Regions from separate parts of the Mesorhizobium sp. M0159 genome, predicted to be linked through region 2. Evidence: predicted binding sites of a transcription regulator. Region 2 holds the regulator's gene; the other holds the start of a gene.
What was found. Region 2 encodes HrcA, which represses chaperone genes, less so after heat shock. Its sites were predicted from a motif close to GTTAGCACTCNCNNNNNGNGAGTGCTAAC; they were not measured.

Region 1 (3,413 bases), on a different contig from region 2:
ATGTCGACATAGACTTCGTTCTGGGCGTCGAAGCCCTGATTGTGATCCTTGCTGTCGGAGAGCTTGCCGACGACGATCGAACCTTCAACGCCGGAATTCTCGGCAATCTGGCGGATCGGCGCTTCAAGTGCTCTCAGCACAATCGAAATACCTGCCGTCATGTCAGCATTCGCGCCAGTAAGCTCAGTCAAAGCTGCCTTGGCGCGCAAAAGCGCAACACCGCCGCCGGCAACGATGCCTTCTTCCACGGCTGCACGAGTGGCGTTCAGCGCATCATCGATGCGGTCCTTCTTTTCCTTGACTTCCGTCTCGGTCGCGCCGCCGACGCGAATGACGGCAACGCCGCCAGCCAGCTTGGCGAGACGTTCCTGGAGTTTCTCCTTGTCGTAATCCGAGGACGTTTCCTCGATCTGCAACTTGATCTGCTGGACGCGCGCCTGGATGGTGGCTTTCTCGCCGGCGCCGTCGATGATCGTCGTCGTATCCTTCTCGATGAGCACGCGCTTAGCCCGCCCGAGCATGTCGATCGTGACGTTCTCGAGTTTGATGCCGAGATCCTCGGAAATCATCTGGCCGGCGGTGAGCACGGCAATGTCTTCCAGCATCGCCTTGCGCCGGTCACCGAAGCCTGGCGCCTTGACGGCTGCGACCTTGAGGCCGCCGCGCAGCTTGTTGACGACCAGCGTTGCTAGCGCCTCGCCTTCGACGTCTTCCGAGATGATCAGCAGCGGCTTACCGCTTTGCACCACAGCTTCGAGGATCGGCAGCAACGCCTGCAAATTGCCGAGCTTCTTCTCATGGATGAGAACGTAAGGGTCCTCCAGCTCCGCGCGCATCTTCTCGGCATCGGTGACGAAATAGGGCGAGAGATAGCCACGGTCGAACTGCATGCCTTCGACGACATCGAGTTCGGTTTCGGCTGTCTTGGCTTCTTCGACGGTGATCACGCCCTCATTGCCGACCTTGTTCATCGCCTTGGCGATCATGGCGCCGACCGACGCGTCGCCATTGGCGGCGATCGTACCAACCTGGGCGATCTCGTCCGAAGATTTGACTTTCCTGGCCCTGGCTTGAATGTCCTTCACCACAGCAGCCACAGCAAGATCGATGCCGCGCTTGAGATCCATCGGGTTCATGCCCGCGGCAACGAATTTGGCACCTTCGCGCAGGATGGAAGCGGCCAGCACCGTGGCTGTCGTCGTGCCGTCGCCGGCGAGGTCGTTGGTCTTCGAGGCCACTTCGCGCACCATCTGGGCGCCCATGTTCTCGAACTTGTCGGCAAGCTCGATTTCCTTGGCGACGGCGACACCATCCTTGGTGATGCGCGGCGCGCCATAGGCCTTGTCGATGACGACATTGCGGCCTTTGGGGCCGAGCGTCACCTTGACGGCGTTGTTCAGAATTTCGACGCCGCGAAGCATCCGGTCGCGGGCATCGGTAGCGAATTTGATTTCCTTGGCAGACATGATTTTACGTCCAGTTCAGTCTTGAAATTGCGGGATCGGAAATCGCCCGGTCAGGCGGCTTTCTTGGCCGCTTTGATCTTCTCGACGATGCCCAAAATGTCGCTCTCCTTCATGATCAGGAGGTCCTCGCCGTCGATCTTGACCTCGGTGCCGGACCATTGGCCGAACAGGATGAGATCGCCGGCCTTGACGTCGAGCGGGATCAGCTTGCCGCTCTCGTCACGCGAGCCCGGGCCCACGGCGATCACTTCGCCTTCCTGAGGCTTTTCCTTGGCGGTGTCGGGAATAATGATCCCGCCCTTGGATTTGGTATCGCCTTCCGCGCGCCGAATGACGACGCGGTCGTGGAGTGGCCGGAATTTCATTGGGGGTTCTTTCTGCCGCCGCACATAGAGCGACTGCAACACTTAACATAGCCCCTTTGGCACTCGAATGATAGGAGTGCCAAATTTTTAATTCCTCAAACCGAAAATATTTGAAATGAAATCAGTCGTTTTTACCGGCGCTTTTGGCCGTCCGAAAGGCGGAGCCATAAGCAATTTTATTGTAATTCATCCCTCTTAATTTTGCCGACAACAGACTATATTAATCCGCAATTACGAGACAAACCTATCGAGCCTTGATTGAATGTGCATCGAGAGATATATACAGTTCGCGAAAATTTGGCACGATTTGGCTTTCCCGGTCCCGATCGACATAGGTCCGCGACCTTCGACCCACCATGAAGCACCGAATTTTCGACAGCGAATGTATAGCGCTTATCCGGCGCGCATGTCGCTCTGTTCGAGCCTTTGAACCACGGCGCTGACCACGGATGTACTGGCAGCATTGGGATCTTTCCGGTTCGGATGGAAAAGATGCAGGAGGGGCGTCGGCGTGCTCCTGCGGAAAGCCGCACCCCCTCATGCAACGCAGCCTCCCCGCGTGGGGAGCGCTTGCCCGCGCTACGGCGGCGGCTTTCCATGCGAGCCGCTTCAAAAATGATGCTGCGAAACGGCTCCGGCTTTATCCGACGAACGCCTCACGCATCCGAGCGAACATGCCGGGCTGTCTCCCGGCAATTGCCGCACGGATGTGACGGGCGGCCGTTACGGCGCTCACCGTCGCGCCGAAATGACAATAGCAGATGATCTCATGCAATTGCCTGTCGGTCAGTTCGAAGAACCGCTTCGCTTCGCCGTAGTTGTCGCTTTCCAACCCGGCGGCGCGGAGGACAGGATCCTCGAAAGCGACTGAGATCGGCGAGCCGTCGCCGCGCATGGCCCCGCGTGATCTAACCGGCTGATACTCGGTTTGGTGTAGCGTCGAGAGTCGCCGGTCAGGGTTCCGTTCAAGGAGCTCCGCCCAGCGTTCAAGACGTTCGCTGCGCGACATGGCCTGGCGCAGGTAGTCCTGATCGATCTCGGCGACGATCTGCAGTTGCTCAAGCGTCTGGTGCTTCATTTTAGCCTCCTATTCGGACGATAGTTGGCCCACCCATATCCTTCTTATACCTGCGGCCAGCGTGACTCCGACCGATCGTGAAGTCCAATCACGATGATGCTGGGAGGGCTTCCCCCCACAAAAATGCGGAGGCTTCGCAAAGATCCGGCCATTAATTTGGCGAACGCGGTCAAATGCGCGGCTGTTCGACGATGTCGGTCTGGAGTCCGTGCCGATCGAGGTGATCGACGGGCAGAGTCTGTGCTGGAGTAGCCCGGCTCCATCGCTGGCCGGGCAGCGGGATCAAGCGAGTGGCAGTTTAGCTTCGAAACCGCCGTAATTCTGAACGCGCACAATGCGAAGAGACGCAAGGCCGCGAGCCTGCAACAGACGTTCGCTACGCGGTTCTTGACGGCTTGAGGTATGTTCAACCTTGGCGCTGACTTTTCCGAACCGAAGCCGCAGCTACGACGAGGCCGGACAATACCTCCATTTTCTCGGCTACGATGGCATGTTTGAAATGCC
Region 2 (3,413 bases):
CACGTAGAGTGCTGATTCCAGGATTGCAGAAGGGGTCACAGGATCGCCAATCTCATCAATATTGACCGCAGCTAAGCCACCGCCATTTGCTGCAAGCTGACCAGGCGCTGAATACCTTTCTTGGCGAGCCCCATCAGCGCCGCGAACTGCTCTTCCGAGAACGGCTCGCCCTCGGCCGTGCCTTGGATCTCGACGATGCCGCCCTTGCCGGTCATGACGAAATTGGCGTCGGTACTGGCCGAGGAATCCTCGATATAGTCGAGGTCGATGACCGGCTGGCCATCATGGATGCCGCAGGAGATCGCCGCAACGTGATCCTTCAGCACCTTGCCCAGGCTCGCCATCTGGCGGGTTTCCATCCAGCGCAGGCAGTCGTAGAGCGCCACCCAGCCGCCGGTGATCGAAGCGGTGCGCGTGCCGCCGTCGGCCTGGATCACGTCGCAGTCGACGGTGATCTGCTGCTCGCCGAGCGCCTGCAGATCGACCACGGCGCGCAGGGAGCGGCCGATCAGCCGCTGGATTTCCAGCGTGCGGCCGCCTTGTTTGCCGGCCGAAGCCTCGCGGCGCATGCGCTCGCCGGTCGAACGCGGCAGCATGCCGTATTCCGCCGTCACCCAGCCCTTGCCGGAGTTGCGCATCCAGCCCGGCACCTTTTCCTCCAGGCTGGCCGTACACAGCACATGCGTGTCGCCGAACTTCACCAGGCACGAGCCTTCCGCATGCTTGGAGACGCCGCGCTCGAAGGAGATGGGGCGCATTTCGTCGAATTGGCGTTTGGAAGGGCGCATTCAGGCTTCTTTCTTTCTTCGGAATCTTGGCCGGGGAATCTTGGCCGGCTTGTAGCCGCACGGGGCGTGAGGCGCAAAGGAAAATGGACCGGTTGCGCCGACACCGCGGAAGTCTATATCTTCGGGGCGGAGGTTTTTGGCTCGAAATGACAAAGGCAGTCGATCCCGGTTTGCAGTCGCACGTGCTCCCGTCGCACGCGCTGCAATCGCCCGCGCTTCAATCGCTCGACATGCGTTCGCGCGACATCTTCCGGCGCATCGTCGATTCCTATTTGAGGGATGGCGAGCCGGTCGGTTCGCGCAGCCTGTCGCGCATCCTGCCGTCGTCGCTGTCGCCGGCCACCATCCGCAACGTGATGAGCGACCTTGAGCATCTCGGCCTGATCTATGCGCCGCACATTTCGGCTGGCCGGTTGCCGACCCAGGCAGGCCTGCGCTTCTTCGTCGATGCTTTCATGGAACTTGGTGACCTCTCCGACGAGGAGCGCCGTACCATCGAGGCCCAGGTGCGCGCCTCCGGCTCGGGCGCGACGCTGGAGCATATGCTGACCGAGGCCAGCCAGATGCTGTCCGGCATGTCGCGCGGCGCCGGCCTCGTGCTCGCCGCCAAGAATGAGGTGGCGCTTAAGCACATCGAATTCATCCAGCTCGAGCCGACCAAGGCGCTGGCCGTGCTGGTCTCGCAGAACGGCGACGTCGAAAATCGCGTCATCGATCTGCCCGCCGGCATCACCATCTCGCAATTGCACGAAGCCTCCAACTTCCTCAACGCCCATATCCGCGGCCGCACCCTGGCCGAGGCGCGGGTCGAGATCGCCCGCATCAAGGAAGAGACCAGGGCAGCCCTCGACACGCTGTCGCAGGATCTGGTCGAGAAGGGCCTGGCGGTCTGGGCAGGCGCTGAAAGCGGCGTGCCTGGGCGGCTTATCGTGCGCGGCCGCGCCAATCTCCTGGAAAACGTCACTGCCCAGGCCGACATAGAATTGCTGCGGCATCTGTTTGAGGATCTGGAGACGCAGGATGGGCTGATCCAGCTTCTCGACCTCGCCGAGGCAGGCCCAGGCGTGCGCATATTCATCGGTTCGGAAAACAAGCTGTTTTCGCTGTCTGGCTCCTCGCTGGTGGTGGCACCCTATCGCGACAAGGACGCGCGCGTCGTCGGTGCGCTCGGCGTCATCGGGCCGACGCGGCTGAATTATGCGCGCATAGTACCGATGGTCGACTATACCGCGCAGCTGATTTCGCGCATGCTGAGCTAGGAGCCGCCGCGGGCCTGCCGCAAGGAGGAGAAAAGAATGGCGCTGGAATCGTTCAAGGCCCAGATCAGTCTGCTGCTCGAAGAAATGATCAACCAGCCAGAGGATCAGCACGAGGTGCAAGAGCAGTTGCGCGAGAAGCTGCAAGAGATGCGGGCGATGGGTCTGCCGCTGCCGGCCGATCTGGTCGCGCTGGAAAAGCGCCTCGACGACGACTTTTACGCCTCTGGCAACTGAACGGGTTCGGCTTCAAATCCTCGTGTGCTGGACGGCCGCTTGGAACGATCAATACCTGATGCCGTTTGCCCTGTTCGAGGCGAATCCCGGAGGACGTTGATGATCCGATCTGGCGGCTTTGCGGCCGTTGCCGCTGCCCTCCTTGTTGCGACACCGGCAGCCGCCCAGCAGGCGGACCAGAATGTGCTCAAAGGCGAAGCCGCGTTTGGCGATTGGCACGCCGACAGGCCTGGCGTCCGACGCCTGATTGGGCCGCGAGACATGCCGGCAGCCGACCCCGCCCAATCCGCTTCGAACGGCGCCGGCGTGGCGGAACGGCCCGAACGCGCCAAGCCAGAATTGCCGTCGGGCTTTTCGGCTGAAATGATCGCATCCGGCATCGTCAATCCACGTGTCGTGCGCGTCGCTCCGAATGGCGACCTGTTTGTTGCCAACAGCCATGCCGACCAAATACGCGTCTATCGTCTCGCCGAGGGCAGCGCCAAGCCCATCGAGAAAGCGATCTTCGCCAAGGGGCTCAATTATCCCTACGGCATCGCCTTCTATCCGCCAGGAGACAAACCGCAATGGGTTTATGTCGCGAACAGCGACAGCATCGTCCGCTTCCCCTATCGCGATGGCGACCTGAAGACATCCGGCAAACCAGAAACCATTGTCGCCCAAATCCCGTCGGGTGGTCACACGACCCGCGACATCGCCTTCTCGCAGGACGGCAAAACGCTTTATTTGTCGGTTGGCTCCGCCTCGAACGTCGCCGAGGATATAGGTAAGGAGCCGGATAGCGGCCTCGACGCCTGGGCCAAATCAAAGCCGCTCGGGGCGGCCTGGGGCTCCGAGGACGGCCGTGCCGATGTGCTCGCCTTTGACCCGGATGGGAAAAATCCCCGAACTGTCGCCACCGGCCTGCGCAACTGTACGGGCATGACCGTGCAGCCCGCCACCGGCGCATTGTGGTGCGTCGTCAATGAGCGCGACGAACTCGGCGACAATGTGCCGTTCGAATTTGCAACAGCGGTCAAGGACGGCGGATTCTATGGTTGGCCTTGGTACTACATCGGCAATAACGAGGATCCGCGCCATCAGGGCGAGCGGCCAGACCTCGCCGGCAAGGCCACTGTCCCCGATGTATTGA

Region 1: NKJ32_RS27795 (co-chaperone GroES) is a predicted target of HrcA. The motif match lies at 1,887-1,915, and genes of this name have one in related genera.

The regions. Positions count from the first base shown of each region.
Region 1 covers NZ_JAMYTF010000041.1:11,156-14,568, forward strand. Annotated here, with positions in the region: gene groL (chaperonin GroEL) at 1-1,466, opposite strand, end outside; gene NKJ32_RS27795 (co-chaperone GroES) at 1,517-1,831, opposite strand; gene NKJ32_RS27800 (hypothetical protein) at 2,472-2,909, opposite strand; gene NKJ32_RS27805 (DUF1488 family protein) at 3,322-3,413, shown strand, end outside.
Region 2 covers NZ_JAMYTF010000017.1:3,459-6,871, forward strand. Annotated here, with positions in the region: gene NKJ32_RS17800 (VOC family protein) at 1-39, opposite strand, end outside; gene rph (ribonuclease PH) at 72-788, opposite strand; gene hrcA (heat-inducible transcriptional repressor HrcA) at 935-2,047, shown strand; gene NKJ32_RS17815 (hypothetical protein) at 2,084-2,281, shown strand; gene NKJ32_RS17820 (PQQ-dependent sugar dehydrogenase) at 2,381-3,413, shown strand, end outside.